DNA from 4 places in the Nakamurella alba genome. Region 4 is predicted to be linked to each of the others. Evidence: riboswitches for the same ligand, from Rfam matches in the RefSeq annotation. Region 4 holds a riboswitch; each other region holds the start of a gene.

Region 1 (7,719 bases), on a different contig from region 4:
CGGCCGATCACCCAGGACTGACGAAGGCGCGGAACCGGGTGGTCCGGCGCAGCCGGAACCCGATCGAGGTGTACAGCCGGATCGCAGTGGTGTTGGCCGCCGAGGTGTGCAGGAAGGCACGCTCGCCGCGCCCGGCGATGCCGAAGGCCACGGCACGGACCAGTCGGGTGGCCAGGCCCTGCCCACGCACCTCGGGAGCCGTGCACACGGCGCTGATCTCGGTCCAGCCCGGCGGGTGCAGTCGTTCCCCGGCCATCGCCACCAGCACCCCGTCGCGACGAATGCCGAGATAGGTCCCCAGCTCGACGGTGCGGACCCGGAACGGGCCCGGCTGCGTGCGGGCGACCAGGTCCAGCATCTCCGGGACGTCGGCAGCGCCCAACCGCACCGCCTCGGCGTCCGGCTCCGTGACCAGCTCGACGTCGACCAACTGCACACCCGGGACCGCGAACGTCTCCCGCCATCCGGCCGGTGCCGTGAACTCGCCGGACACCGACACCTCCGCACCCGGGCCGACCAGCCGGCGCAGATCGGCCCAGTGCGCCGGGTCCGAGATGTCCTGCACCGCAGCGAATCCGGCGACGTCCGGGTGGTACCGCGCGGCGTGGCCGAGCCGCTGGGCGAAGGCCGCGTGCGGTCCGGTGAGGGCGGCCCAGGCCGGGTTGTCCAGGACCGGGGCGCCCAGGGTCGGATCCGCCAGGACGGTGGGGTCTGCCGCGGACATGGGAGATCCTTCTGTGACGGTCGGCGAGAGGGGCGATGAAGGACGGTCTCTCGTAGGTCCTCGGACCGTACACCTCGCTCTCCGGCGACCTGTCCGGTGAATCGGTTCACCGGACCGTCGGTGGGTCCGGTCCCGAGAAGTGCTGATCTGCAGCGGTTCCGGTGACTTGACCCGGACCCGGATGCGGGTTAGGTTCAGCGCAGGTCATGAGTTCCAGCACCAAGCTCCGGCTCGCTGGACGGCAACCCTCCACCACGGTGGGGTGCTCCGGATGAGGACCTGGCCGGCCCGTTCGGGCCCGGCAAGCGTGGATGCGCCGTGCGGCGTTTCCCCTGGTGGTGAGGACGGCGACGTGAACGGGACCAGCCGCGGACGGATCGGCCTGCTGCCGGCCGTGCCCGCCGTGCTGCGCCGGCACATCGACCTGCACCGCACCTGCAGCGCACTCTGTCGCTGATCCACCCCGCACCTTCGGCGTGAATCCGCGCCGGTGAATGCCTCGTCCGTCGCCGACATCCCCTGTCCCGTCGACCGTTCCGGCCTGCCCGACGGCCGACGACTGCCCGAACCCCTTCCTCGGAGTGTGCCCTGTGAGTGCCCCGACCCATCCATCGCCGCCCGGTGCCGCCGTGACACCGGCCGACCCCGGACTGACATCCCTTGCCCGGCAACGGGTGATCCCGCTGCGGCACCCGATCCGCTGGATCGTCACGGCCGCAGTTGTCGTGGTGTTCGCGCAGGTCGTGCACGGCCTGGTCACCAACCCGTTCTACTCCTGGGACCGGTTCGGCTACTGGTTCCTGCGTCCGGTGATCCTCGATGGACTGCTGCGCACCCTCGAGATCACCTTCTATTCCGCCGTTCTGAGTCTGCTGCTCGGCATCCTGCTGGCCCTCGCGCGGCTGTCGGAGATCCCGTTGCTGCGCGCGCTGAGCTGGGCGTACGTCTGGTTCTTCCGGTCGGTGCCGCTGATGGTGGTGCTGCTGTTCGTCTACAACTTCAGCGCGCTGTACACCCACCTCGGTATCGGCGTGCCCTTCGGCCCGGTGTTCGCCTCGATCGGGATCAACGATCTGCTGCCGGTCACGGTCATGGCGGTGATCGCGCTCAGCCTGAACGAGTCCGCCTTCGCCGCCGAGGTGGTGCGGTCGGGCATCCTCTCCGTCGACCAGGGCCAGAGCGAAGCCGCTGCGGCACTGGGCATCCCGAGGTCACGGCAGTTCCGCCGGATCGTGCTGCCGCAGGCGCTGCGCTCCATCGTGCCGTCGTACGTGAACCTGCTGATCGGGTTGATCAAGGGGACGTCGCTGATCTTCTACGTCTCCGTGCTCGACCTCTTCGGGCAGGTGCAGTCGATGAGCAGCACCTACCCGACCGACATCATCCCGCTGCTGCTGGTGGCCAGCGTCTGGTACCTGATTCTCACCAGCGCGGTCTCGGTCGTGCAGTTCCACGTGGAGCGCCACTACAGCAAGGGTGCGCTCCGCACCCTGCCGCCGACCCCGCTGCAGAAGCTGCGATCGGCGCTGCGCCGCACTCTCGGAGGCCAGGCATGAGCGCCACCCCGGAGGCGCCGGCCGTCGAGATCATCGGCGCACACAAGGCATTCGGCACGCACCAGGTACTGCGCGGCATCGACCTGCAGATCCGCCGCGGGACCGTCACCGTGGTGATCGGACCGTCCGGCTCCGGCAAGTCCACGCTGCTGCGCACCGTCAACCACCTGGAGCGGCCGGACAGCGGTGTGGTGCTGGTCGACGGCGAGCCCATCGGTGTGCGCCGGCACGGCGACCGGCTGAAGGAACTGCCGGAGCGGGCGATCCTGCGGCAACGGGCCCGGATCGGGTTCGTGTTCCAGCACTTCAACCTCTTCCCGCACCTGACGGTACTGGAGAACGTCGTCGAGGCGCCGATCGCGCTGCGGCGCACCACCCCCACGCAGGCACGTGCACTCGCCCGCACCCTGCTGGAACGGGTCGGTCTGGCGGAGAAGGCCGATGCCTACCCGCGTCAACTGTCCGGCGGCCAGCAGCAACGGGTGGCAATCGCCCGGGCGCTGGCGCTGGAGCCGTCGGTCCTCCTGTTCGACGAGCCCACCTCAGCGCTCGATCCCGAACTGGTGGGCGAGGTGCTCGCCGTCATCAAGGATCTCGCCGCCACCGGTACCACCCTGGTCGTCGTCACCCACGAGATCGGCTTCGCCCGTGAGGTCGCCGACCGGGTGATCTTCATGGACGAGGGGGCGGTGGTCGAGGACGGCACCCCCGCGGCCGTCCTGGACCACCCCTCCCACCCCCGGACCAGGGACTTCCTGTCCCGCGTCCTGTAGTCCCGCACGTCACATCCATTCCGCAGCACCCACCCAGAGGCCCGGCACGACGCCGGCCCGGACACGAGGAGCACCAGCATGTCCCGCGCAGTACCACGCACCATCCGGAGATCCCTCGCCCTCGGACTCGGTACCCTGCTGCTCGCCGGGACCGCGGCGTGCGGCTCGACCGCGGCGGCCGACCCGGCGGCAGGTTCCGCCACCGCGACCGCCGCGCCCGGCAGCACGGCGGTGGTGGTCGGCGCAGTGTCCAACGGCGCGGCCACCGAGACCAGCATCGACGTCCCGACCGTCGCCGGGATCCGTGACCAGCTGCCGGCCGCGGTCAAGGAGCGCGGCACCCTGGTGATCGGGCTCGGTGCGCTGCCGGCCGGCTTCCCACCGCTGGCCTACGTCGGCGACGATCAGCAGACCCTGACCGGCGCCGAACCCGACCTGGGCCGACTGGTGGCCGCAGTGCTCGGGCTGACCCCGGACATCAGGAACTCGACGTGGGAGAACCTGTTCGTCGGGATCGACAGCGGGCGCACCGATATCGGCTTCTCCAACATCACCGACACCGAGGAACGCAAGGAGAAGTACGACTTCGCCTCCTACCGGAAGGACAACCTGGCGTTCCTCACCCTGGCGTCCAACGCCTGGGAGTTCGGCGACGACCCGGCCAACCTGGCCGGGCAGCGGGTCGCTGTGGGTCAGGGCACCAACCAGGAGCGGATCCTGCTGGCCTGGCAGAAGAAGCTCCAGGGAGAAGGGAAGAATTTCGATGTCGTCTACTTCCCGGACCTGAACTCGACGCTGCTGGCGCTGAAGGCCGGCAACCTGGACCTGTACTTCGGGCCCAACCCGGCCTCGGCCTACCAGGTGCGGCTCGCGGAGTCGACGGCCACGCAGTACAAGCTCGCCGGGCAGTACTCCGGCGCCGGCGAGACCCTGCAGGGCCTGATCGCCGCGACCAGCAAGAAGGGATCCGGGCTGAACGAGCCGGTGGCCGCCGCGATCAACTACCTGATCGAGAACGGCCAGTACGAGAAGTGGCTGGCCGCCTACAACCTCGCCGGCGAAGCGGTGCCGTCCTCGGAGATCAACCCGCCGGGGTTGCCGAAGAGCGACACCTGATGCGGACCTGCCGGGCGGGGCGCACAGCCCCGCCCGGCAGGATGACCAGGAGCAGGCACACCAGCAGGACCAGAGGGAGCAGTGATGACGGAGCAGCGTTCGGTGGTGGTGATCGGTGGCGGCCTGGCCGGGGCCTCGTCGGCCTGGCGGCTGGCTGCCCGCGGGCACCGGGTGACCCTGGTCGAGCAGTTCGAACCCGGGCACGACCGGGGCGCCTCGCACGGGACCTCCCGGATCTTCCGGCACGCCTACGAGGACCGGCGCTACGTCGACCTCGCGGCCCGGGCCGGGCGTGGCTGGGCGCGGTTGGAACGGCTCACCGGACGGCACGTGTACGACCGCACCGGGGCCGTGGACCACGGTGACCCGGTCACCGTGCAGCGACTGGCCGGTGTGCTCGGTGCGGCGGGCCTGGAGTTCGAGATCCTGTCGCCGGGGGCGGCGCAGCGCCGGTGGCCGGGGCTGCGGTTCGACACCGTGGCGGTGCACCACCCGTCCGCCGGGCGGCTGCTGGCCGACGAGGCCATCGCCGGGCTGTGGCAGGCGGCCGGACAGGCGGGCGCGGTACTGCGCACCGGCACGAAGGTGCAGGCGGTCCGCACCCCGCGCGGCCGGGCGGAGGTGGTACTGGGTGACGAGGTGCTGATCGCGGACCAGGTGGTGATCGCCGCCGGCGCCTGGACCCCGGCACTGGCCGATGGCCTGCTGGACCTGCCGCGGGTGCGGACCACCCAGGAGCAGCCGCTGCACTTCCCGACGGAGCTGCCGCTCGACGTCTGGCCGTCGTTCATCCATCACTCCGGCGCGGGTCTCGACATCCCCGGTGGCATCTACGGTCTCGCCTCCGCCGAGGGCGTCAAGGCCGGCGAGCACGGCACCGGGCCGGAGGTCGACCCCGACCACCGCCCGGACACCCGGCCGGCCGGCGTCGAGCGGGTGCAGGCCTACGCCCGGGAGTGGCTGCCGGGCGTCGATGCCGAGCGGCCGTCCGCGGTCAGCTGCCTGTACACGACGACCCCGGACCACCACTTCCTGATCGACCGGGTCGGCCCGGTCACGGTCGCGGCCGGGTTCTCCGGTCACGGGTTCAAGTTCGGCCCGGCCATCGGCGACCTGGTGGTGGACCTGGTCGAGGACCGGCGTGCGGTCACCGGCCTGTTCGCCCTGGACCGTCGGCGCACCGCGGCGGCGGGATGAGCCGGCCCGACTGGCACGATCGCATCAGCGGCACAACAACCAGCAGCGCCCGGAGGGGCGGAACGGCGGAGGTGGAGTGATGGCGTCCCTGGTCACGGTGGTCGGCAACCCGAAGGCGGGCTCGCGGACCCTGGCGGTGGCCTCCGGCCTGGCCGACGGCATCGCCGCCAGTTTCGGGGAGATCGACCGGCACACCTACGATCTCGCCGAGCTCGGACCGGGACTGCTGGCCCCGTGGACCCTCTCGCCGGAGGCAAAGGACGCGGTTGCGCAGGTCCGTGAGGCGACGGTCCTGGTGCTGGCCACCCCGACCTACAAGGGATCTTTCACCGGCCTGCTCAAACTGCTGCTGGACACCCTGCCGGCGGGGTCGCTGGACCACACGGTGACGGTGCCGGTGGTGCTGTCCGCCGGCCCGGCCCATCGCCACCTGGCGGACCTGCAGCTGGCGGCGGTGCTGAGCGAACTCGGCGCGGTGCGGCCGGTGCCGTCACTGCTGGTGCAGGAGTCCGAGATCGACGCCGTCGACGCCACCGTCGCCGAGTGGGTGGGGCAGCACGCCGCCGTCCTGCAGGCCACGGTCGCCGCACTCGCGCAGCCCTGACCGCCGGCTCAGCCGACCCGGCGCAGTGCTGCCGCCACCCCGGCCGGTCCGCCCGGGTCTCGGCGCTGCCGCCACAACTCCGGCAGCAGATCCCGGCTGCGCCGCACCACCCACGGCACCCCACGGACGGTGAGCCACCACAGCGGGTAGCCCGGCGGCGGGGGAGCGGGCGGTCGGCTGACCGTGCCGGCCACGGCGAACCCGTGCCGGCGAAGGAGTTCCAGGGCCCGCACCGCCAGCAGCCGCTGGCCCAGCGAGGACAGGTGGATCCGGTCGACGTGCAGGGCGGCGCGGCCACCGGTGGCGAGCACGTCGTCCAGGTCCACCCGGAGCAGCGTGCCGCCGGCCGGGCGTACCTCGGACAGCGCACGCCGCAGCTGCGCCAGTCGCAGCCACATGGTGCGCCGCAGGTCCGCGGGCAGCGGCACGCGACGCAGGTCGACCCGGGAGAACGGCAGCGCCAGCACCACGACGGTGCCGCCGGCATGCAGCTGCGCCACCGTGGCGGCCACCGCGCCCCGCACCTGCCGCACATCGAAATCCCCGCGCAGCACGTCGTTCCCGCCGACAAGCAGGCAGGCCACCGCCGGCCGCAGCTCCCCGACCGCCCCGAGCTGCGACGGCAGATCCCGGGCCCGGGCACCGCTGACCGCCCCGCAGGCGAGGACTCCGGCCAGCCCGTCGGCGACATGGGCGGCCCACGACCGGTCGGCACCGACCCCGGTGGACAGCGAGTCGCCGAGGGCGAGCACCGTCGGTCGGGTCATCGCACGGCGCCCAGGTGCAGGTCCAGCATGCGCTGTACGGTGGCCGACCACGGCAGCTCCGCGGCCCGGGCCAGCGCGGCATTGCGCCGCAGCTCGACCGGGACCGCCAGCAGGTCCTCGACCGCGTCGGCGAAGCCGTGCACCGTGCCCGGGGCGGCGCGGCCGGCGGCCGGGTCGGTACCGATCACCTCCGGCACCCCGGCTCGCCCGTCGGCGACCACGGCGGTCCCGGCGGCCAGGCACTCCAGGGCCGCCAGGCCGAAGGTCTCCACCGGCCCCGGGGCCAGTGCGATGTCGGCGGAGGCCTGGATGCGGGCCAGCCGCTGCCGGTCCGCGACGTGCCCGTGGAACAGCACCGGCAGATCCGTGGACTCCCGCTGCAGCCGGGCGGCCAGCGGCCCGGTCCCGGCGACCACCAGGTGCACCTCGTGCCCGCGCCGCCGGAGCTCGCGCAGCACCCCGAGCGCGAGCTCCGGTCGCTTCTCCGTGGACAGCCGGCTGCAGAGCAGCAGTTCGGTCCCGCGCCGGCGCGGGGAGGTGGTGACCGCGGGGGTGGTCGTGACCCCCAGCGGGACGATGCGCAGGTCGTCGGTGCCGATCCGGTGGAACTCGGTGGCGGCGAACCGGGTCGTCGCCACCACGGTGTCGAAAGCGGCGGCCGTGCCGCGGTTGTGCAGATCCGCGACGTGCCGGGCCGGCGCGGCCGGCAGCCCGTGGGTGCGCAGCACCCCGTCCAGCCGCTCGTGCGCGAAGAAGACGCTGGGCACCCCGCGCGCCCGGGCCCAGCGGCCGAACCGGCGCAGCGAGGTCCGGTCGGAGACCTCGAGCCGGTCCGGGGCCAGCCGTTCCAGCAGGGCGGCGACCCGGCGCGGCCGGGTGATCATCCGGTAGCCGCCGAAGCCCGGGAGCAACGGCGAGGCGAGAGTGACCAGCCCGCCGTCGGTGTCGCCGGACCAGCTGTCGGTGCTGCCGGGCACGATCA
Region 2 (7,719 bases), on a different contig from region 4:
GGCCGCCCGCCGGGTCCGCCCGGCGTCGGGGGAGGAGTCGTCACGCCTCCGGACGCTACCCGGACGGGGCGCCCACCGGCAGGACCTTCCGGGCAACACCGACGACGAGTCCGTCGGCAACCCGGTCGGCAACCCGGTCGGCGAACCGGTCCGGCCGGACTGTCGGTGGCGACTGTTAGAACATCGCTGGGGGATGATGGTCGGGTCCCGCGGGCGGGACCGTTGGGCAGTGCGAGAGGCAAGGGGTACACGTGTCGGGTCAGGGTTCCGGAGACTCCTTCGTCCACCTGCACGTGCACACCGAGTACTCGATGCTGGACGGGGCCGCCCGGCTGGGCGGGCTGTTCGAGCGGGCCGCCGAGATGGGCATGCCGGCCCTGGCAATGACCGACCACGGCAACGTCTTCGGCGCGTTCGACTTCTACCGCCAGGCGAAGTCGGCCGGGATCAACCCGATCATCGGCATGGAGGCGTACGTGACGCCGGGGACGTCCCGGTTCGAGCGCCGCCCGGTGCGGTGGGCGGACGGCGGCGAGGACGACGTGTCCGGCGCCGGCGCCTACACCCACATGACGCTGCTCGCCGAGAGCACCGAGGGCATGCACAACCTGTTCCGGCTGGCCTCCCGGGCCTCGCTGGAGGGCTACTACTACAAGCCGCGCGCCGACCGTGAGCTGCTGCAGCAGTACTCGAAGGGCATGATCGCCACCACCGGGTGCCCGTCCGGCGAGGTCCAGACCTGGCTCCGCATCGGCGATTACGCGAAGGCCAGGGCCAGTGCCGCCGAGTTCCGGGACATCTTCGGCGCGGAGAACTACTTCCTCGAGCTGATGGACCACGGCCTGGGCATCGAGACCCGGGTGCACGAGGGCCTGCTGCGCCTCGGCCGCGACCTCGGCCTGCCGATGATCGCCACGAACGACCTGCACTACGTGGACGAGGCCGACGCCGACGCGCACGAGGCGCTGCTCTGCGTGCAGTCCGGCAAGACCCTGGACGACCCGAACCGCTTCAAGTTCGACGCCCGGGACTTCTACCTCAAGACGCCGAAGCAGATGCGCGACCTGTGGCAGGGCAAGTACGAGCTGCGCGAGGCCTGTGACAACACGCTGCTGATCGCCGAGCGCTGCTCGGTGACCTTCGACGAGGGCGCGTCGTACATGCCGCGGTTCCCCGTCCCGGAGGGCGAGGACGAGACCTCCTGGTTCGTCAAGGAGGTCGAGCGCGGCCTGGTCGCCCGGTTCCCCGACGGGATCCCGCCGGAGGTGCGCAAGCAGGCCGACTTCGAGGTCGGTGTCATCACCCAGATGCGGTTCCCCGGCTACTTCCTCGTGGTCGCCGACTTCATCAACTGGTCGAAGAACAACGGCATCCGGGTCGGCCCGGGGCGTGGGTCGGGTGCCGGGTCGATGGTGGCCTACGCCATGCGGATCACCGACCTGAACCCGCTGCAGCACGGCCTGATCTTCGAGCGGTTCCTCAACCCCGAGCGCGTCTCCATGCCCGACTTCGACGTCGACTTCGACGAGCGCCGGCGCGGCGACGTCATCCGGTACGTCACCGAGAAGTACGGCGACGACCGGGTCGCGCAGATCGTCACCTACGGCACCATCAAGGCCAAGCAGGCGGTCAAGGACTCGGCGCGCGTGCTGGGCATGCCGTTCTCCGTCGGCGACCGCATCACGAAGGTCATGCCGCCCCCGGTGATGGGCAAGGACGTGCCGCTGTCGAAGATCTTCGACCCGTCGCACAACCGGTACAACGAGGGCGGCGAGTTCCGTGCGCTGGTCGAGTCCGACGTCGAGGTGCGCCGGGTCGTCGACATGGCGAAGGGTCTGGAGGGACTGAAGCGGCAGTGGGGCGTGCACGCCGCCGGCGTGATCATGTCCTCGCACCCGCTGCTCGACCTCATCCCGATCATGAAGCGGGAGCAGGACGGCGCGATCATCACGCAGTTCGACTACCCGACCTGCGAGGGCCTCGGCCTGATCAAGATGGACTTCCTCGGGCTCCGCAACCTCACGGTGCTCGACGACGCCCTGATCAACATCAAGGCCAACCGTGGCGAGACGGTGGTCCTGGAGGATCTCGAGCTCGACGACAAGAAGACCTTCGACCTGCTGGCCAAGGGCGACACCCTGGGTGTCTTCCAGCTGGACGGCGGGCCCATGCGGGCGCTGCTGCGGTCGATGCGACCGGACAACTTCGAGGACATCTCCGCGGTCGGCGCGCTGTACCGGCCGGGCCCGATGGGCGCCAACTCGCACAACGAGTACGCCGACCGGAAGAACAAGCGCAAGCCGGTCATCCCGATCCACCCGGAGCTGGAAGAGCCGCTGGCCGAGATCCTCGGCGACACCTTCGGTCTCATCGTGTACCAGGAGCAGGTCATGGCCATCGCGCAGAAGGTCGCCGGGTACTCGCTCGGCCAGGCCGACCTGCTGCGCCGCGCCATGGGCAAGAAGAAGAAGTCCGAGCTGGACAAGCAGTTCGAGGCGTTCTCCGCCGGCATGGCCGAGCGCGGCTACTCGGGTGCCGCGGTGAAGACCCTCTGGGACATCCTGCTGCCGTTCTCCGACTACGCCTTCAACAAGGCGCACTCGGCGGCCTACGGGCTCGTCTCGTACTGGACCGCCTACCTCAAGGCCAACTACCCGTCGGAGTACATGGCCGCGCTGCTCACCAGCGTCGGCGACGACAAGGACAAGTCCGCGATCTACCTCGCCGAGTGCCGCAGCATGGGGATCACCGTGCTGCCACCGGATGTCAACGCCTCGGAGAAGAACTTCGCCCCGGTCGGCACCGACATCCGGTTCGGGCTGTCCGCCATCCGGAACGTCGGTACCGGGGTGGTGGCGTCGATCATCGCCTGCCGCAAGGACAAGGGCGCCTACACCAACTTCTCCGACTACCTCAGCAAGGTCGATGCGGTCGCCTGCAACAAGAAGGTGATCGAGTCCCTGATCAAGGCAGGGGCTTTCGACTCGCTGAACCACCCGCGCAAGGGCCTGCTGATGCGGCACGTCGAGGCCGTCGACTCGGTGCTGGCGCTCAAGCGGGCCGAGGCCGAGGGGCAGTTCGACCTGTTCGGCGAGCTGAGCACGGAGGACTCCGCCGACTCGTCGCTGCACATCGAGATCCCGGACACCGAGTGGGACACCAAGCTGCGCCTCGGATTCGAGCGGGAGATGCTCGGGCTGTACGTGTCCGGACACCCCCTGTCCGGGGTCGAGCATGTGCTGGCCTCGCAGTCGGACGCCTCGCTGCCGGACATCCTGGACGGCACCATCCCGGACCGGGCCACGGTGACCGTCGGCGGCATCCTCACCGGTCTGCAGCGGCGGCTGACCAAGAAGGGCGATCCCTGGGCGTCGGCGACGCTGGAGGACCTGGCCGGCGGGGTGGAGGTCGCCTTCTTCCCGAAGGTCTACTCCGAGTTCGCGTTGTCGCTGGCCGAGGACGCCGTGGTACTGGTCAAGGCCCGGGTGTCCCGGTCCGACGACCGGCTCAGCCTGCACGCGCAGAGTGTCACCGTGCCGGACCTGACCGTCTCGACCAACCGCGGCCCGATGCAGGTGACGATGAACGCCGCTCGGTGCACACCCCCGGTGGTCGACCGGTTGCGGGACGTCCTGCAGGCGCACCCCGGCACCACCGCGGTGCACCTGCGGCTGCTGTCCGGCGGCCGGACCACAACACTGCGGCTGGACGACGGGCTTCGCGTCACCCCGACCTCCGCGCTGATGGGTGACCTCAAGGCCCTGCTCGGAGCGGACTGCCTGGCATGAGCGCACCCGACACGACGCCGATCCTGCTGGCCCCGGAGGCCGGCCGACGCAAGCTGGACCCGGCCCGCGAGTTGCTGCACTGGCGGTCCGGCGCGACGGTGCTGGTCGCTGCCGTGCTGGCCGGCATCGTGCAGGCACTGCTGTGGGCGATGGTGGCGCCCGGCGAGCAGTTCGTCGTCTACAAGGACGGCAGCTACCTGCCGCTGCCGACCGAGTCGCCGCGCCAGTTCACCGCTGTCGCGATCATGCTGCTGCTGTCGGTGGCCGCCGGCGCGGCGCTCGCCGCGGCCGCCTGGGCCTGGCGCAGCGTCCGCGGCACCGCCATGCTGCTGACGGTCGGGTTCGCCGGCGCGGTCGGCGCGTTGACCGCCTACCTGCTCGGCCCGGTGATGACCGACGGCACCGATCCGGCGTCGATCGGGGCGTCCGCCATCGACCAGCTGGTCACCGCCGAGCCGACCGCGGGCAACGCGATGGTGATCCTGCTGGAACCGCTGATCGCGATCGCCGTCTACACGTTCCTGGTCGCCTGGCACGGTGAGAAGGACCTGGGAACCGGTCTGCCGCAACCGCTCCCGGCCGTACCGCAGGGCCCGCAGACACCCGAGATGGTGACCTTCGGGCCGCAGGGCCGCCCCTGAACAACCGGTGGGCGACCCGGGCGTGATGAGGATTACGTGGCGTCGATCCACCGGATGTCTGCGTGTGGTCTGACCTCGGTCGACGGTGTGGCACGGCTGTCGTGGAGTACGGCCGGCCGGGAGTCGGGAGCTGTTGTCCGGCTTGACCCGCTCGCGCGGGGATCCCTATCGTCGGTCGCAGGTCATGAGTGCCAGCACGAAGCCCCGGCTTGCTGGCCGGCAACCCTCCGCCACGGTGGGGTGCCCCGGGTGACGACCAGGCCGCGCGCCGTTCGGCGTGCCGCAAGCGTGGACGAGGAGTGGACATGGCCGAGCAGACCGTTGCTTTCCGTGGCTGTCGCCGTCTGCACATCGACCTGATGCGCGCCGCTTCCTCTTCCGCCTGCTGTCCCGGTCACTGATCCGGATCCCTCACGCGTCGCGCCGCTCCGCCGGTGGCCGACCCGCGGGATCCGCACAGGGAAACAGCAGCACACCGCTCGTCACGGTCCCGCCGACCGCGAGCCACCCGAGAAGAGGACCTCGTGCCGCCCAGCGCGAAAGCAGTGACCCCGCAGTACCTGTCGAAGGAGCCACCCGCCGCCGGTATCGGTGCGGATGATGCCGACCTCGCCGCGGCGGTGGCCGCTGCGTCGCGTCCGGTGGTGCGCCGCCGTCGGCCGGGGATGTGGGTGCTGACGGCGGTGGTGCTGGTCCTGACGGTGTTCTCGGTGCTCTCCGTGGCCAAGAACCCGGCGATGGAATGGTCGGTGGTGGGCGACTACTTCTTCTCCTCGTCGGTGCTGGAGGGGCTGTGGCTCTCGGTCTGGGTGACGGTGCTGGTGACGGTGTTGTCGCTGCTGCTGGGCGCGGTCCTGGCGGCGATGCGGCTGTCGCAGCAGCCGGTGCTGCGCGGGCTGGCGTGGGGCTACGTGTGGATCTTCCGATCGGTACCGCTGCTGGTGCAGCTGTTGGTGTGGTTCAACATCGGCTACCTCTACCCGAAGTTGTCGTTCGGCATCCCGTGGGGTCCGACGTTCGTGGAGGCGCCGGCGCGTGAGGTGATGACCGCGGTGCTGGCGGCGCTGCTGGGGTTGACGTTGCACGAGACCGCCTATGCCACCGAGATCATCCGGGGCGGCCTGCTGTCGGTGGATGCCGGGCAGCGCGAGGCGGCGCACGCGCTGTCGCTCTCGCCGCTGTTCACCTTCACCAGGATCGTGCTGCCGCAGGCGATGCGGGCGATCCTGCCATCAGCAGGCTCGTTGTTGGTGGGCACGCTGAAGGCGACGTCGATGTTGTCGGTGATCGCGGTGGCGGACCTGTTGTACTCGGTGCAGATCATCTACAACCGGACGTTTCAGATCATCCCGCTGCTGACGGTGGCCTGCATCTGGTACCTGATCGTCACCTCGGTGCTCTCCGTCGGCCAGTGGGGGATCGAGAAGCACTTCGCTCGTGGCACTTCCCGTACGGTCGGCCGGCGGAACCTGTGGCGGAGTCGCACCACCCGCACCTCACAGGCGGTGGAGGCATGACCGCGGAGCGTCCGGTGATCCGGATCCGGTCGTTGACGAAGTCGTTCGGTGCGTTGCGGGTGCTCAAGGGGGTGGACCTGGACGTCCGCCGCGGCGAGGTGGTGTCGTTGATCGGCGCGTCCGGGTCGGGGAAGTCGACGCTGCTGCGCTGCATCAACGGACTGGAGGACCCGGAGTCCGGCCTCATCGAGGTGGACGGCGCGTTGATGGGCCGGGAGCTGCGCGGTGGCCGGATCCACGAGATCCCGCCGCGGCGCGCCCGGGCGCAGCGGGCCGAGGTCGGGATGGTGTTCCAGAGCTTCCACCTGTTCGGGCACCGGACGGTGCTGGAGAACGTCATGCTCGCACCCCGCCATGTGCGTCGGGTGTCGCGGGACGCGGCCCGGTCCTCGGCGATGGAGCAGTTGGAGCGGGTGGGGTTGGCGGACAAGGCCGGCAGCTACCCGCGGCAGCTCTCCGGCGGCCAGCAGCAGCGGGTGGCGATCGCGCGGGCGCTCTGCATGCGTCCGACGGTGATGCTGTTCGACGAGCCCACGTCAGCACTGGACCCGGAGCTGGTCGGCGAGGTGCTGGACGTGATCAAGGGCATCGCCGCCGACGGCGCGACGATGATCATCGTGACGCACGAGCTGGCCTTCGCCCGCGACGTGTCCGATCAGGTCGTCTTCCTGCACAACGGCTCGATCCTCGAATCCGGTGCTCCCGAAGCAGTTCTCGGGAATCCCCAGCAGGACCGCACCCGCGAGTTCCTGCAGCGCTACACCGGGGCGGCCTGACCCTCCCGGCTTCTTCTCCCGCGGCGACGCCCCCGTCGCCCGCGGTTCGTGTTCGACCCATCGATCGACAAGGAGCACCACCATGTCCGCGCTCACCCGTTTCCGGCGCACGCCCCTCATCGCAGTCCTCGGCGCGGCCGCGCTCGTCGTGACCGCCTGTGGGTCCGACAGCTCGACGGCCACTTCCAGCACTTCGGTCGCGGGCTCTGTCGCGTCGTCGGCGGCGTCCTCCGCAGCGGGGGAGGCGTTGACGTTGTCGGCGACCACCTACCGGGACTGGACGCCGGCGGCGTACGAGAACGAGTCCGGTGAGCTGACCGGGTACTTCACCGAGTTGGAGACCGCCGCCGCGACCGCCGCGAACTGGACGCTGGAGTGGGAGACGCCGGCGTTCGAGGCGGTCATCCCGGGCGTGCAGTCCGGGAAGTACGACCTGGGCGGCGGTGTCGACATCACCGCGGAGCGGCTGAAGGTGATCGACATCGTGTCGGTGATCCGGGTCGGCTACACGTTCCTGACACTGGCCGACGGCGGCGCCGAGGTCGCCGACGACACCACGGCGCTGTGCGGGGTGCGGGTCGGCGCGGTGGCGGCGCAGGCGTCCTTGGAGGAATTGGGCGAGATCTCCGACGCGTGTGTGGCCGCCGGCCAGCCCGCGGTGGAGATCTCCACCTACGCCAACGATTCCGCCGGGCTGTTGGCGCTGAAGTCGGGCAACATCGACGTGCGGACGATCAACACCGCGGAGGGCGGGTTCTTCACCAAGGACCAGCCGGAGTTCAAGGTGACCGGTCCGGTGATCACCCAGGTCGACGCCGGGATCGCGTTCGCGAAGGGCAGCCCGCTGGCGCAGCAGTTCGCCGACGCGGTGAACAAGACCATCGAGGACGGCAGCTACGCCAAGATCCTCGAGTCCTACGGCGCCGAGCAGGTCGCCATCACCAAGTCCGAGGTCAGCCCGGCGCCGCTCACCTGAGCCAGACCCGTTCGTCGCAGT
Region 3 (7,719 bases), on a different contig from region 4:
GCCGGCGAGAGTGCCGGTGAGCACGTAGGTCCCGGCCGCGGTGATGGTGACGGTGGTGCCGTCGACGGTCACGCCGTCGCCGTCGGCCGTGGCGGTGTCGCCGGACAGCGTGACGGTGACCGCATCGGCCGCGTCGTACTCCGCGTCGACCGACGCGGTGGTCTCGTCGGCGGCGAGCACCTCCTCGGCGCTGGTCGAGGACGGCACCGCGTCGTAGGTGACGGTGCCGCCGTCGGAGGTCTCGGTGGTGATGGTGCCGGTGGTCGTCGTGGTGGTGGCGGACGTGGCTGCTGCGGTGGTGGCGGTGGTGGTGTCGGTGGCGGCGGCCGTGCAGCCGGTGATCGCCAGGGTGAGGGCGGCACCGACGGCCAGCGCCGCGCGGCGGATGCGAGGGGTTCTCATCGGGTACTCCAGGGGTTGTGGTGGTCGAGAGATGCTGTGCTGCTCGGGATGTCAGTGATGGCGGCGGGCTGAGCGGGGGCGAGCTGCGGGAGCAGCACCCGGTCGATCACCCGGCGCCAGCGGTTGGCGGGCAGTCCGGGGTGCAGCAGCGCCATACCGGTGCCGTACTTCGAGAGGCCGACCGGCCGGTGGCCGTGCGACCAGAGCAACCGGTCCAACCCGGACGGGGTGGCCCCGGACTTCGTCTCGACGACGACCAGCCGTGGCACACCGGCGCCGCGGCCGACCGAGTCGCTCCACCGCAGGTCCATGTCCAGGGTCGCCCGGGAGGCGGTGGCCGGCAGGAACACCGTGGTGCGCGTGTAGTGCGTCCGCAGCGTGGGGTGCAGCAGCCGGTCCGGCAGTGCGCCGATGCCGGCGGCCTCGAGAGCGGTGTCCACGTAGGCGATCCCGTCGTCGTCCAGCAGCAGGTCTGCCTCCGGGATCGGCCGCTCGGTGCGCTCCTTGACGGTGCTGCCGCGCGCGCCGCGGGTCTTCACCTCCAGGAAGGTCGCTCCCTGGCCGTAGCGCCGGGCCCGCACCTTGTAGCGACGGCGCCGCCGGTGGGCGGCGAGGTGGTAGCTGTGCAGCTCGGCGTTGTCGTAGTAGGTCGAGGCGTAGTCGATCGCCCGGCGCCCGTCCACCTCCAGCACCCGCGTGGTCCCGTCGAGATCCGCGAGAACCACCGCCAGTCGGTCGATGTCGACCAGGTACTTGCGGTCGACCCGGGTCTGCAGCGCGGCCCGCTCGATCAGCTCGTCGAGCTGGATCGTCCCGAGACCGAGCAGTGGCGCGAGCACCTCGGGTTCGGTGTCGATCGTCGCCGCCGTCACGAGGCCACCTCGAGCCGGGGGCGCGCCGCGGCCGCCGGGACACCGGCGGTCGTGCGGTACCGGACGTCGACCGTGGTGGTGTCGTTGACCAGGTCCAGCCGCTGCACCGTCACGCCCTTGACCTCCGCGCCCAGCAGATGCCCGAGATGTGCTGCCAGTTCGGTCTCGTCGGCGATGGCCCGGTCCAGCACGATGACCTGCTGCCGGTAGCGGCGGAGCAGTCGCGGGTGGTCGGCGGCCGCCATCACCGCCACCACGAGGATGATGAGCGCCGCGGGCACCCAGGTGCTGCCGACCGCACCGAAGCCGGCGAGCAATCCGACCGCGAGAGCGGCGAAGTAGTAGGCGACCTCGTGCTGCGCGATCTCCGAGGAGCGCAGCCGGATGATCGACAGCACCCCGAACAGTCCGAGACCGAGACCGGCACCGACCGTGCTGACCGCGAGCACCTGGGTCACCGCCAGCACGCCGATGTTGACGCACAGGTAGGAGACGACGAGGTCGCGCCGGTGGTGCCGGCGGAAGTAGACCGCCACGAGCGCGACGACGGCGACGAGGTCGAGAGCGAGAAAGACGGCGGTGGTCACGGTGTTCTCCCGGGGGTCGGTGGTTGTTCACCGCCCATTCATCCGGGCCGGGCTTTGAGCTTCCTGTGCGCCGGCCATGACCCCGGACAGCATCTGCTCAGGTCCCCGACAGCCGTCGCAGTGCGGCCGCCGCTACCCGGCACGACCATCGGTCGCCGCCGGCTCGGGGCCGCGGATCCGGCCGCGGCGTCGTCGAGGTTCCCTATCAGCCGGCGACGGCGTGCCGACCCACCGGGGCCGGGGCCTTCCGCTCGGCGTGCCGCGCGTCGACCCGACGCCGCCAGCGCTGCAGGGGCTTCTCGATGAGGAACCAGGACGCGGTGGCGGCGGCGAGCGTGTAGAGGATCGTCAGCCAGGGCCACCACGGGTGGCGGGGGCCGTACTCGTGCAGCACCCAGCGCATGATCGGGTAGTTCCAGAGGTAGGCCGCGTACGAGATGGTGCCCAGCCAGAGCATCGGCGCGAACACCCGCGGCAGGGTGCGCCAGTGCTCCACGTGCAGCACCAGCACGATGGTGCAGACCGCGATCAGCGGACCGCCCAGCACGTACATCACCGGGTACTGCTTGACCTCGGGCAGCAGGCACAGCGCGAACAGGATGCCGATCGCCAGGGTGGACAGCGCCGCCCGCGCGACGCCGGCCGGCGGCAGGATCCGCTGCAGCCGGGCCTTGCCGAGGCGGGCGACCGAGCCGAGCACGATGGCCGGGGAGAAGGAGAACGGCATCGTGTAGATGGCCGCGACGTTGTCCGAGCGCCACCACAGCTGCCAGATCAGGCCGGCGAACACCACGACGATCGCGATGACAGCGGCGATGCGGACCTTGCGGTAGCGGAATCCCAGACCCAGCAGCAGCGGCCAGAGCAGGTAGAACTGCTCCTCGGTGGCCAGTGTCCAGAGGTGGCCGAGCGCCGCACCCTTGGTCAGGTACGGCATGTTCGCGGTGTAGGTGACGCCGGTGATGACGCCCCAGACCGTCTGGTCCGTCGTCTCGCCGAGCCAGTTCCACGTCATGTTGACCAGCACGTAGACGGCGAGCAGCACGTACAGCGCGGGCAGCAGCCGGACGGCGCGGTGGAAGTAGAAGCGGCCCCAGCGGACCCGGCCGAAGTGCTGCAGGTCCTTCACCAGCAGGCCGGTGATCAGGTAGCCCGACAGCGCGAAGAAGATGACCACGCCGACGATGCCGGCCCCGCCGAAGGTGCCCGGCCAGGAATGCCGGATCAGTACCAGGAAGATGGCGAGCCCACGGAGCAGATCGAGACCCTGGATCCGGCCCAACTCGTACGCCCCCTCGGCAGCGGCCCCACCGATCGCGGAACCCGGGTGGGAGACGGTGTGATCCGGGACTGACCGACGGATCGCGCGACGCGTCCGGAAACCCGGAGCGTGTGGTGGTGGCCAGGGCCGGGATCGAACCGGCGACCTTTCACTTTTCAGGCGAACGCTCGTACCAACTGAGCTACCTGGCCTCACACATGAGGCCGGGTCCGATTTTTCGAACCCGGCCCCTGGTGGCGACCCCGACGGGACTTGAACCCGCGACCTCCGCCGTGACAGGGCGGCGCGCTAACCAACTGCGCCACGGGGCCTCGTGGCTGAACAGGTCACGAAGACCTGCCCGTACCCCCAACGGGATTCGAACCCGTGCTACCGCCGTGAAAGGGCGGGGTCCTAGGCCGCTAGACGATGGGGGCTGAACCTCGCGGCTCAGCTCCAACGGCTATCCGTTGGGAGCCCGGAAAGCATACGACACGGGTTCGGGACTAACAAAACAGCACGTCAGAGGCGATTCGGGCGCCGATCGTCGCGCCAGGCGCGGTTCGCCGGCGGGTCGTGTCACACCGGGGTTCCCAGCGCCGCCGGTCGTTGCTACAGTCGGCGGCGAAGGTCATGAGTGCCAGCAGACAGCCCCGGCTTGCTGGCCGGCAACCCTCCTACCGCGGTGGGGTGCCCCGGGTGAAGACCTGGTCCGGCACATGTCGTGCCCGGACAAGCGCGGGCCTCCGATCGCATCCGGTGGTCCCTGACCCCGGAGGTGTCCGATGCCCACCGAAACCGCCCTGCTCGACCGTCCCGACGCGACGTCCGCGCTGCGCACCCACCGGCTGATCGACCCGCTGGCCGTCGTCCCGATCGCCCGGCTGCCCCGGGTGGGCCACCCGCACGCCCCCGGTCTGGAGATCGCCGGCGCCGGCGCGACCGTCCCGCTGACCGGCGGTGGCCGGATCGAGTACGCCAACCTGGACCACGGCGCCTCCGCCCCGGCGTTGCGCGAGGTCAGCGACACCGTCGAGCGACTGCTGCAGACCTACGCGAGCGTGCACCGCGGAGCCGGCTGGCACTCGCAGATCTCCACCTCGCTCTACGAGGGCGCCCGCGGCCCGATCCGTTCCTTCGTCGGCGGCCGCGCGGACGACGCGGTGGTCTTCACCCAGCACACCACCGACGCGTTCGGCCTGCTGGCGCACTGCCTGCCGGCCCGCACCACGGTCGTCGTCTTCGAGACCGAGCACCACGCCGCGTTGCTGCCCTGGGAGCGCTCGGCCGCGCGGGTGCTGCGCCTCCCGGCGCCGGCCTCCCCCGCCGCCGCGATCGCCGCCGCCGACGAGGCCCTGCGCACCCGGCCGGCCGGTCCGGCACTGCTGGTGGTCACCGGCGCCTCGAACGTCACCGGCGAGTTGTGGCCCGTGGCCCGGCTCGCGGCCGTGGCCCGGGCCCGCGGCGCCCGGATCGCCCTGGACGCCGCGCAGCTCGCACCGCACCGCGCCTTCTCCATCGACGAGCTCGGCGTCGACTACGTGGCGATCTCCGGTCACAAGCTGTACGCCCCGTTCGGCGCCGGCGCGCTGATCGGCCGGACCGACTGGCTGCAGGCGGCGCCGCCGTACCGGCTCGGTGGTGGCGCGACCGCGACGGTCACCGACGACGAGGTCACCTTCAAGCCGGTGCCGGAGCGGCACGAGGCCGGGTCGCCGAACGTGCCGGGCGCCGTGGCGCTGGCCACCGCCTGCCACCTGATCGCCGGCGCCGACCGGGACCGGTTGGCCTGCCTGGAGGCCGGGCTGACCGAGGCACTGCAGCAGGGTCTCGCGGACATCCCCGGGGTGACCGTGCACCGACTCTTCGCCGCCGCCGACGCCCAGACCATCGGCGTCGTCACCTTCACCATCGCCGGCCAGTCCTCGGCCGAGGTGGCCGCGGCGCTGTCGGCGGAGCACGGCATCGGCGTGCGCGACGGCGCGTTCTGCGCCCAGCCGCTGGTCCGCAGACTGCTCGGTGCGGCCGGTTGCTCGTCCCCGGACGGCAGCGGCCATGCCCTGCGCGCCTCGATCGGCCTGGGTACCACCACCGAGCACGTCAACCGGCTGGTCGCCGCCGTGTCCGACATCGCCTCCCGCGGGCCGCGTCTGCGCTACACCACCGCGAGCGGCCGCCCCGCCCCCGTCGCCGACGACCGCGAGCTCCCCCGCATCGCCGCCTGGCAGTCCTGACCCCCCACCGCGCGAGGATCAACTTCCTCGACGCGTGTGAAAATGCCGGGTTTGGGACTGGTGGGGCGCGAGTCGCCACTTTCATACGTGCAGGCGGACTCTCGCCCCCGGCCGCGAGCGTCGACGCTGCCCCCCCCACCCGCGCGAGGATCAACTTCCCCGACGCGTGTGAAAGTGCCGCGTTTGGGACTGGTGGGGCGCGAGTCGTCCACTTCGCACGCGCAGGCGAAGTTGATCCTCGCGCCACCCGGGGCCAGATCCTCGCCTTACCAGGGCGTGTGGGGCGGCGTGAAGGGTCAGGCCTCGTGCCGGCCGGTGCCCTCACCCTCTGGATCGACCGGGGTGTCGGACTTCTCGAGCAGATCCTGCACCGGGATCCCGGCGCCTGCGTGCGCGCCGGCGCCCGGATCAGAATCTTCCGACTCGTCGAACACGCCCGACGAGACCTCCGCCGTTCCGACGGCACCGGCCGCGGCCGCCCCCACCGAGACCGTTCCCGTCGACACGGAGGAAGCGACAGGCGCGTCGGCGGAGAGGGTCTCGGCCTTGAGGGAGGCCTCCTCGGCCTGCCGCTCCTGCAGCGCGGACATGGTGCGCAGCGGCGTCTCCTTCAGGAACAGCACGATCGCGAAGGCCAGCGCCGTCAGGCAGGCGGCGACGATGTACACGAGATGCGTGGAGGAGACGAAACCCTCGCGGTACGGGTGGGCGATGATCGGGTCGATCGTCGAGAGGAACGAGGAGTCGTTCTGCAGCTCGGCGCCGAGCCCGCCCAGGTACTGCTGCGCGGCGGCCGGGGTGGTCGCACCCGAGGCCTGCGCCACCGCGGCCTGGAACACCGGGTCCGACGACTTCGCCGACACCGCGGACATGATCTTGTCCGGCAGCGAGTTGAACAGCAGCGACAGGAACACCGCGACACCCAGCGTGCCTCCGACCGACCGGAAGAACGTCGCGGACGAGGTGGCGACGCCGATGTCCCGCGCCGGGACGGCGTTCTGCACCGCGATCAGCAGCGTCTGCATGTTCAGGCCCAGCCCGAGACCGACCATCACGAAGAAGATGTCGAGCAGCCAGAACGGCGTGTCGACCTGCACCGTGAGCAGCAGCAGGAAGGCCACCACCAGCAGACCGGTGCCGATCACCGGGAAGATCTTGTAGCGCCCGGTCCTGCTGGTCAGCTGACCGGAGATCACCGAACCGGCCATCACGCCGAGCATCAGCGGGATCAGCAGCAGCCCCGAGCTGGTGGGCGTCGCGCCCTTGACCAGCTGCAGGTAGAGCGGGAGGCAGCTGATCGCGCCGAACATCGCCATGCCGACGAGCGCGTTCAGCACCATGCCCTGGGAGAAGGTGCTGCTGCGGAACAGCCGCATCGGGATCAGCGCCTCGTCCTTCATCATGAACTCGACGCGGACGAAGGCGGCGACACCGATCACGCCCACCGCGATCAGGATCAGCACCCGCGCGGAGCCCCAGCCCCACTCCCGGCCCTGCTCGGCGACGATCAGCAGCGGCACCAGGCCGATGACCAGGGTGGTGGCCCCCCACCAGTCGATCCGGTGGTCGTGCCGGGTGTGCGGGATGTGCAGCACCCGGGCCACGATGGCCAGCGCGATGATGCCGATCGGCACGTTGATCAGGAACACCCAGCGCCATCCGGAGATGCCGAGGATGCTGTCCGCGCCGGCGAAGGCACCGCCGACCAGCGGGCCGATCACCGACGAGGCGCCGAAGACGGCGAGGAAGTAGCCCTGGTACTTGGCCCGCTCCCGGGCCGGGACGATGTCGGCGAGGATCGCCAGCGCCAGCGAGAACAGGCCGCCCGCACCGAGTCCCTGGAACGCCCGGAACGCCGCCAGCTCGTACATCGACGTGGCGAACGTGCAGGCCGCCGACCCGATGATGAACAGCGTGATGGCGGTGATGAACAGCGGTCGCCGCCCGTAGATGTCCGAGAGCTTGCCGTACAGCGGGGTACTCACCGTCGAGGTGATGAGATAGGCGGTGGTGACCCAGGCCTGGACCGACAGCCCGTCCAGCTCGTCACCGATGGTGCGGATGGCAGTGGTGACGATCGTCTGGTCCAGCGCGGCCAGGAACATGCCGGCGACCAGGCCGATCAGGATGGTGCGGATCTGCTGGTGGGTCAGACCGGCGGGCGTCGGGGCATCGGGAGCGGCAGCAGGCGCGGCGGGTACCGCGGTGCCGGGTTCGGCGGGACCGGAGGACATCAGATCGACCTTTCGGCGGGGTCGGGGAGCACAACCGGAGCGGCGGCGGCCGGCCCGGGGGTCTGTGGGGCGAGGGATGGGTCAGCGGTCATCGGGGCGAGCAGCACGGAGAGCACCTGGTCGCGGTGC
Region 4 (7,719 bases):
CGACCTCACCGCCTTCCGCTACCGGCGCTTCGCCACACGCCGCAAGGCATCTGCATCCCGGCCGGGCTGACCGATCCAGCGAGATCCGTTGCCGGTGAACCGTTTCAGCGGCCTGCTGGTTGACGATCTTCGCGACACTGTTGTACGGTCCTGCTGTCAAGAGTTCCAGCGACAAGCCCTGGCTTGCTGGACGGCAACCCTCACGCTGTGGCGGGGTGCCCCAGGTGAGGACACGGCCCGGACGGATCGTCAGGGTCAGCACAGCCGATCGAGGGGATCCGACGTGACGCACCAAGTACCGCTGGGCATCTGGGCCTGGTGTGCTGTCCGCCGCCGTCATGTCGATCTCGGCCGCGTGCACAGCGCCGGCTGTCGGTCCTGACCCTGCCGGGCCCTTTGTGGCCCGAAGCGTTCCGGCCCGTGCGGCATCACGACGGAGCGACGCCGTCCTGGTGACCTTCCGAACTTGATATCCCCTGTTCTGCATCGGATGTCAGGCCATCCTGCGCACCCGACGGAACACGTCCGGCATCGACTTCGAGTGCGATGCCGGTCTGCGGCCGCCCAGGGCACAGGCGGGACGGTGGCCGCACGGCGCCGCGGGATCGGCGGAACCCGCGGCGCCCCCGTCCGGCGATCTCCGGCGGACACCTACCGGAGACCCCGGAGCAAGGGCAGCAGATCACTTCCCTGACGGGTGATCTCGTCACGGTACGGCGTGTCCGAGAGGATGAAGGTGCTGATGCCGAGATCGGCGTAGCGGCACAGGGCGCCGGCCACGTCGTCGGGCGACCCGACGAGCCACGAGGCGCCCGCGCCGATGCCGCCGGCCAGCGCGGGCGCGGTGTACAGGTACTCGTCCACCACCTCCGAGCGGTCGGCGAGCCGGCGGAGCCGCTGCTGGCCAACGGCTTCCGCCCACCCCCCGCTCGAGGTCGGCGACAGCGCCATCGCCGCCACACGCGCCCGGGCCACCGCCCAGGCCTCCTCCGTCGTGTCGCGCACGACCGTGGTCACGCGCAGGCCGAACGCCAACGGCCGGTGCACCCGTCCGACATCGACCTGCAGCGAGCGAAGTGTGTCGATCCTGTCCGCCACGGCGGCCAGTGGTTCGCCCCAGAACAACTGCACGTCGGCCTCCGCGGCGGCGACCCGCGTCGTCCTTGCCGGAGATCACGTTGACCCGGACACGCCCGCCGGTCAGTTCGTCCAACGTGGCTGCGGCAGAGGCGAAGTGAGCCGGTTGCCAGTATCCCGGTCGGGTGGCGATCAGCGGTTCGAAGGTATCGGTGCGGGCGGCGAGCGCGGTTGCGACCGTGAAGGTGTCCGGGCGCCCCCACCCGGTCCCGATCAGTGCACCCTGCCAACCGGACCGCTCCACCGCACGTGCCTGGTCGGTCAACACCTCCGTGCTGTTGTGGTCGGCCGACACCGGATCACCGCGGTGGCCCGGCCGGGCGATGGCCATCGGTGTGGTTCGGCTCGCAATCCCTTGCAGGTGAACCGTTTCACCACACGTTGGTACTTGCGCGCCGGAGAAGTACTGATATACGGTCGATTTCGGTCACGAGTTCCAGCGACAAGCCCTGGCTTGCTGGACGGCAACCCTCACGGATGTGGCGGGGTGCTCCAGGTGACGACCGGGTGCGGACCGGAAGAGCCGGTCCGTGCAAGCACAGCCGAGAGCGCCGTACGCCGCGAACCGTCAGGAGTCCTCGTGGACGAGCACCGTGCCGCCGCAGGGCATGTCGCCGGCACCTGGTCCCGCCGCCGCCACATCGACCTGGGACGGACGCAGAGTGCCTTCTGTTGTCGCTGACGAGCACCACTCGTCAGCGCAACCCCGCACCCCCGGGGAAGCGACAGCCCGACGGCGATCCCGTACCAACGGGAGGCGCCGCTGTCCCGACCGGAGTCGAACATGCTGCACAGCAGATCCTTTCACGACAGTTTTCCCTACGGCAGTTCCACTGACACGCCCCTGCGCGAGGCGAACCGCCGGTTGACCGGCAGTTCCGGCTACCGACGGCTGCGGCGCCGCTACGGGGAAGCGGCATCGCGGTCCCGCAGCGAGTCCGAGAGAGCGCACTGGGTGGACCGCGACCGGCAGCTGCGCGCCTGGGCCGAGCGGGTCGATGCCGGAGGTCCGGATCTGTCCGGCACTTCGGACGAGGTCCGGCGGTTGCTCGAGTTCGAGCACCGACAGGTGTCCCAGGAGATCGCGCTGCAGATCGCCCGCGACCTGCACTGAACCGGCACACCGCACCACCGCTGCACCGCAGGTGGCGCCCTGCCCGGGCGCTACCTGCGGGCCGCTCTCCTCCTATCCGAAAGTTGCTGCTGTGCATCCGATCCCAAGTCTGTTGGCGTTGCCATGACCCGCTACCTGGTGACCAGACTCCTGCAGGCACTGTTCGTGCTGTGGGCCGCCTACACCGTCACCTTCGTCATCCTTTTCCTGCTGCCGAGTGATCCGGTCGAGATCCGGCTCGCCGCGGGCGGCGACGGGGGAGTGTCGTCCCAGGACGAGCTCGACGCGCTGCGGGCCGAGTACGGACTGGACCAACCCCTGTGGGTGCAGTACTTCTCGCTGCTGTCCCGGTTCGTTCGGGGTGATCTCGGCAACTCGATCGCCACCGGCACGCCGGTGAGCGAGTCCCTGCGCCAGGCATTGCCGCAGACCCTGGCCCTGGCCGGGGCGGCCCTGCTGCTGGCCCTGCTGCTCGGGGTGGGTGTGGCCATGCTGGCCTCCCGGCTGCGTACCCGGTGGCTGCAGCAGGCGCTGCTGTCGCTGCCCTCGCTCGGTGTCGCCGTCCCGACGTTCTGGTCCGGACTGCTGCTGCTGCAATTGTTCTCCTTCCGACTGGGCTGGTTCCCCTCGCTGGGCAACAAGGGCATCGAGAGCATGGTGCTGCCGGCGATCGCCCTCGCCCTGCCGAATGCGGCCTACGTCGCACAGGTGCTGGCCCGGAGCCTGCGTCACGCGGTGCGCCAGCCGTACGTCGACACCGCGCGGGCCCGGGGCGCCTCCACCTCCAGGGTGCTGTTCCGGCACGCGCTGCCCAATGCCGTCATCCCGGCACTCACCATGGTGGGGATCTGCGCCGGCAACCTGCTCGGCGGCGCCGTGGTGGTCGAGACCGTCTTCTCCCGTGTCGGGATCGGCAAGTTGACCCAGACCGCGGTCGCCGCCCAGGACACCCCGGTGGTGCAGACCCTGGTCGTGCTGGCCGCCGCCATCTTCGTGGTGGTCAATCTGCTGGTCGACCTGCTCTACCCGCTCATCGACCCACGGATCGCCGTCCGCCGTTCCCGTCGGCGACCTGCGGTGACCACGACCCCGGAGAAGAAGGAGACCGCAGATGTCTAGCGTGCTGGCCGTCGAGACGGTCGATCTCGTCGACGGTTCGGCCGTCGGAACCGCACCGCCACGCCGCACCCGGCCGCGGCGCAGCCGCCGGTGGACGGCGCGGGTGGGGGTCTGGCTGTCCTGGGCCGTGATTGCGCTGGTGGTGGGGTGGGCTTTCCTGCCGGGGGTGTTCGCCCATCAGGATCCGCTGGCCGGCAATCCCGTCGACAAGTTGCAGGCCCCGTCCGGTGCGCACTGGTTCGGCACCGACTACATCGGCCGCGACCTGTTCGCCCGGGTGGTGCACGGCTCGGCGCTGTCCTTGCAGGCCACTGTGCTGGCCGTGGCCATCGGCCTGGTGTTCGGCTCGGCCATCGGGCTCTGGGCCGGGTGGGCCGGCGGCCGCACCGACAGCCTGCTGATGCGGGTCGTCGATGTGCTGCTGGCCGTTCCCGGGCTGCTGCTCTCGTTGACGGTGGTGGTCGCGCTGGGCTTCGGCACCATCAACGTGGCGATCGCCGTCGGAGTCGGGATCGTCGCCTCGTTCGCCCGCCTGATGCGGTCCGAGGTGCTGCGCATCCGGTCGAGCGAGTTCGTCGAAGCTGCAGGCGCTCTCGGCCGCAAGTGGTACGGCGTGCTCGGCGAGCACGTGCTGCCGAACGCCGCCGGCCCGGTGCTCGCACTGGCGACCCTGGAGTTCGGCACCGCGATCCTGTCGATCTCGTCGTTGAGCTTCCTCGGTTTCGGCGCGCAACCACCGGCCCCGGAGTGGGGGCAGCTCGTCTCCGAGGGACGCAACTACCTGGCCGGGGCCTGGTGGCTGACCACCCTGCCCGGTCTGGTGGTGGTCGCCGTCGTGCTAGCCGCCAACCGCATCGGTCGCGACCTGGAGCGCCGCGGGGTGCACCGATGAGCCGCCCGGTGCTCGAGCTCAAGGACCTGCGGGTCAGCTACGGGGAGGACGACAACAGCGTCGACGCGGTGCGCGGCGTCGACATCTCGGTCGCGCCGGGCGAGTTCGTCGCCGTCGTGGGCGAATCGGGATCGGGCAAGTCGACCACCGCGCACGCGGTGCTCGGACTGCTGCCCGAGACCGGGCGGGTGACCGGCGGGCGGATCGTCCTGGGTGACGACGACATCACCTCGGCCGGCGAACGCCGGCTGCGGGACATCCGTGGCAGCCGGGTGGGGCTGGTGCCGCAGGATCCGTTGGTCTCGCTGAATCCGGTGATGCGTGTCGGCGCACAGGTGGCGGAGACGTTGCGGCTGCACACCGGGGCCGGTCGGCGGGCGGCGGCGGCACGCGCGGTCGAGCTGCTGGCCGAGGTCGGACTTCCGGATCCGGCGTCCCGGGCGCAGCAGTACCCGCACGAGCTCTCCGGCGGGATGCGCCAGCGCGTGCTGCTGGCCAATGCCTGGGCCTGCCTGCCCGAGCTGGTGATCGCCGACGAGCCGACCAGCGCGCTCGACGTCACTGTGCAGCGAAGGGTTCTCGACCTGCTCGATGCGATGCGCCGGGAACACGGGACGGCCGTCCTGTTCATCACCCACGACCTCGGCGTCGCCGCGGAGCGGGCCGACCGGATCGTGGTGATGCGGCACGGCCGGGTCGTGGAGACCGGTACCCCGGCAGCGCTGCTCGCCGCGCCCGCCGACGAATACACCCGGACGCTGCTCGCGGCGTCGCCGGGTATCAACCCGACCGTGCTCGCCCCCTCCGCGCGGGTGGTGGAGCGGGCGGCGGGCGACCTGGGCAAGAAGTCCGATCCGCCGGAGATCCTGCTGGCCGGCGAGGGTCTGACCAAGTCGTTCCCGCTACCTGGTTCACGTCGCGCGCAGCTGGTGGCCGTCGACGGCGTCGACGTCGAGCTGCGTGCCGGTCGGACGACGGCACTCGTCGGGGAGTCCGGATCCGGGAAGTCGACGACGGCGCGCCTGCTCGGGCGTCTGGCGGACCCGACTGCCGGCACCGTCCGGTACCGCGGCGAGGACATCACCCGGGTCCGGGGCGAGAAGTTGCGGGCCTGGCGACGCCAGGTGCAGTTCGTGTACCAGAGCCCCTATGCTTCACTGGATCCCCGGCTCGCGGTGGGCCGGATCATCTCGGAACCGTTGCGTGCCTTCGAGATCGGCTCGGCCACCAGCCGGGCCGCCGACGTCCGCGATCTGCTCGAGCAGGTCGCTCTGCCCGCGTCCGTCGCCGAGCGGCTCCCTGCCGCCCTCTCCGGCGGGCAGCGCCAGCGGGTGGCGATCGCCAGAGCACTCGCCCTGCGACCCGAGCTGCTGATCCTGGACGAGCCGGTGTCGGCACTGGACGCCTCCATCCAGGCCCAGATCCTCCAGCTGCTGGTGGATCTCCGGGCCGCACACGGGCTCACGTACCTGTTCATCTCGCACGATCTCTCGGTCGTCCGGCAACTCGCCGACCAGGTCGCGGTCATGCGGGAGGGGCGCATCGTCGAGCAGGGGCCGACGGAGCAGCTCTTCTCCGCCCCGCAGCACAGCTACACCCAGGACCTGCTGGCCGCCATCCCGCGCGGCCGGATCTCCACCATCCCTCACCAGCTCACCCGAGAAGGACTCCAGTGAACCCCACGCACCACCGACGGCGGCAGCTCCGATCCGTCGGCACGATCACCGCAGGCGCAGCCCTGGCCGCCGTGCTCGCCGCCTGCGGCAGCACCGCCGGTGCCACCGCCCAGAACGCCGGTGCCGGAACGAGTTCCGGCTCGTCGGCGGCCGCCGGGCAACCGGTCTCCGGTGGGACGCTGACCCTCGCCCTCGACGGCGATCCGACCTGCATCGACCCTGCCCAGACGTCGCTGACCAACACGCTCTCGCTCGGCGCCCAGTTCACCGACACCCTCGTGGACCAGGACTTCGAGACCGGGGAGATCGTGCCCGCGCTCGCCGAGAAGTGGGAGATCAGCGACGACGCCACGGAGTTCACCTTCCATCTGCGAGACGGCGTGACCTTCAGTGACGGCACCCCGCTGGACGCCGCCGCGGTCAAGGCGAACTTCGACGGCATCATCGATCTCGGCGCCGCGTCGTTCCTCGGCTCCAGCTACCTGGCGGACTATGTCGGCACCGATGTGGTCGACGACAGCACCGCGAAGGTCACCTTCAAGACCCCGAACGTGCCGTTCCTGCAGGCCGCGGCCACCGCGACGCTGGGCATCCTGTCGCCCGCCACCAACAAGCTGACCGCCGACGAGCGGTGCCAGGGCGAGCTCGTCGGGTCCGGACCGTTCGTGCTGTCGAAGTACGATCTGACCTCCCAGGTGGTGCTGACCCGGCGCGCCGGCTACGCCTGGCCGTCCGCGGCCGCCGAGCACCAGGGCGAGGCCTATGTCGAGACCGTCGTACTGCCGATCGTCAAGGAGACCGGTGTGCGCGCCGGCGGACTGCAGTCCGCCGAGTTCGACGGCATCTTCCAGCCCGCGGTGCAGGACCAGGACGCGCTCGAGCAGGCCGGGTTCACCCTGACCTCCCGTGCGAACCCAGGGAACGTGCAGTCGTTGTTCGCCAACACTTTCCGCCCGCTCGTCGCCGAAGAGGCTGTGCGCCAGGCATTCCAGAAGGCGATCGATCGGGACGAGTTCAACGCCACCCTTTTCAACGCGCGGTACGCCGTTCCCTCCAGCGTCCTCTCGCCGACCACTCCCGGGTACACCGACCTGAGTGCCGACCTGGTGTACGACCCCGAGGGTGCCAAGGCCCTGCTGGACGGAGCCGGCTGGACGGTCGGTGCCGACGGCATCCGGGAGAAGGACGGGACGAAGCTGGTGCTCAAGCTGCTGTCCAGCGAGGCCACCAAGTCTGCGGCCGAGCTGACCCAGAACCAGCTCAAGGAGGTCGGCATCGGGGTCGAGATCGAGATCCCGGAGTCCTCGCAGTCGTTCAAGGTCCGCTCGGCCGGCGACTGGGACTACACGTTCTCCGGCCTGACCCGGGCGGATCCGGACACACTGCGCCGTGACTTCTGGTCCGGCGGGCAGCCGAACAGCGCGGCCCACCTGACCGAGAGCCCGCTGGACGACAAGATCCTCGCGCAGAAGGCCGAGGTGGACACCGAGAAGCGTTGGGCGATCGTGGCGGAGATCCAGAAGGAGATCATCACCCAGGGCTACGACATCCCCTACGGCTCGCAGCTGCAGATCTACGCCACTCGGGACGGGGTTCAGGGGCTACGGCTCGACGCGTCCTCGCGGCTGCGGCTCTACGACACCTGGGTCCAGGCCTCCTCCTGATCCGCGTCGCCCAGAAACCGAGGAGATCAGACATGAAGCCACAGGGACGCACGCTGCACTTCGGTGTCAGCGCGGGCGGGGCCGGCCTGCACAAGGGCGCCTGGCGGCGGCCGGACA

What was found. A riboswitch is a leader RNA that binds a small molecule or an ion and turns the genes downstream of it on or off. The one in region 4 is predicted to bind S-adenosylmethionine.
Region 1: it holds a riboswitch for S-adenosylmethionine, as region 4 does, so the genes downstream of both, GIS00_RS19400 (amino acid ABC transporter permease) here and GIS00_RS22045 (hypothetical protein) in region 4, are expected to answer to the same signal.
Region 2: it holds a riboswitch for S-adenosylmethionine, as region 4 does, so the genes downstream of both, GIS00_RS26670 (amino acid ABC transporter permease) here and GIS00_RS22045 (hypothetical protein) in region 4, are expected to answer to the same signal.
Region 3: it holds a riboswitch for S-adenosylmethionine, as region 4 does, so the genes downstream of both, GIS00_RS11535 (aminotransferase class V-fold PLP-dependent enzyme) here and GIS00_RS22045 (hypothetical protein) in region 4, are expected to answer to the same signal.

The regions. Positions count from the first base shown of each region.
Region 1 covers NZ_WLYK01000008.1:349,967-357,685, forward strand. The annotation lists gene mshD (mycothiol synthase) at 1-21, shown strand, start outside; gene GIS00_RS19395 (GNAT family N-acetyltransferase) at 8-724, opposite strand; SAM riboswitch class IV at 927-1,038, shown strand; gene GIS00_RS19400 (amino acid ABC transporter permease) at 1,354-2,280, shown strand; gene GIS00_RS19405 (amino acid ABC transporter ATP-binding protein) at 2,277-3,053, shown strand; gene GIS00_RS19410 (transporter substrate-binding domain-containing protein) at 3,132-4,169, shown strand; gene GIS00_RS19415 (FAD-dependent oxidoreductase) at 4,254-5,366, shown strand; gene GIS00_RS19420 (NADPH-dependent FMN reductase) at 5,446-5,970, shown strand; gene GIS00_RS19425 (SGNH/GDSL hydrolase family protein) at 5,979-6,737, opposite strand; gene GIS00_RS19430 (glycosyltransferase) at 6,734-7,719, opposite strand, start outside.
Region 2 covers NZ_WLYK01000023.1:7,785-15,503, forward strand. The annotation lists gene GIS00_RS26655 (hypothetical protein) at 1-44, opposite strand, end outside; gene dnaE (DNA polymerase III subunit alpha) at 312-3,788, shown strand; gene GIS00_RS26665 (DUF2567 domain-containing protein) at 3,785-4,429, shown strand; SAM riboswitch class IV at 4,610-4,724, shown strand; gene GIS00_RS26670 (amino acid ABC transporter permease) at 4,954-5,946, shown strand; gene GIS00_RS26675 (amino acid ABC transporter ATP-binding protein) at 5,943-6,722, shown strand; gene GIS00_RS26680 (transporter substrate-binding domain-containing protein) at 6,805-7,698, shown strand.
Region 3 covers NZ_WLYK01000003.1:273,960-281,678, forward strand. The annotation lists gene GIS00_RS11500 (carbohydrate-binding domain-containing protein) at 1-402, opposite strand, end outside; gene GIS00_RS11505 (polyphosphate polymerase domain-containing protein) at 399-1,274, opposite strand; gene GIS00_RS11510 (DUF4956 domain-containing protein) at 1,271-1,861, opposite strand; gene GIS00_RS11515 (acyltransferase family protein) at 2,067-3,143, opposite strand; tRNA gene GIS00_RS11520 (tRNA-Phe) at 3,258-3,334, opposite strand; tRNA gene GIS00_RS11525 (tRNA-Asp) at 3,378-3,454, opposite strand; tRNA gene GIS00_RS11530 (tRNA-Glu) at 3,487-3,559, opposite strand; SAM riboswitch class IV at 3,752-3,867, shown strand; gene GIS00_RS11535 (aminotransferase class V-fold PLP-dependent enzyme) at 3,908-5,356, shown strand; gene GIS00_RS11540 (MDR family MFS transporter) at 5,653-7,590, opposite strand; gene GIS00_RS11545 (MarR family winged helix-turn-helix transcriptional regulator) at 7,590-7,719, opposite strand, start outside.
Region 4 covers NZ_WLYK01000011.1:557-8,275, forward strand. The annotation lists partial or broken gene GIS00_RS22035 (NAD(P)/FAD-dependent oxidoreductase) at 1-70, shown strand, start outside; SAM riboswitch class IV at 155-267, shown strand; partial or broken gene GIS00_RS29420 (LLM class flavin-dependent oxidoreductase) at 652-1,468, opposite strand; SAM riboswitch class IV at 1,563-1,682, shown strand; gene GIS00_RS22045 (hypothetical protein) at 2,003-2,251, shown strand; gene GIS00_RS22050 (ABC transporter permease) at 2,375-3,370, shown strand; gene GIS00_RS22055 (ABC transporter permease) at 3,363-4,262, shown strand; gene GIS00_RS22060 (dipeptide ABC transporter ATP-binding protein) at 4,259-5,938, shown strand; gene GIS00_RS22065 (ABC transporter substrate-binding protein) at 5,935-7,602, shown strand; gene GIS00_RS22070 (LLM class flavin-dependent oxidoreductase) at 7,635-7,719, shown strand, end outside.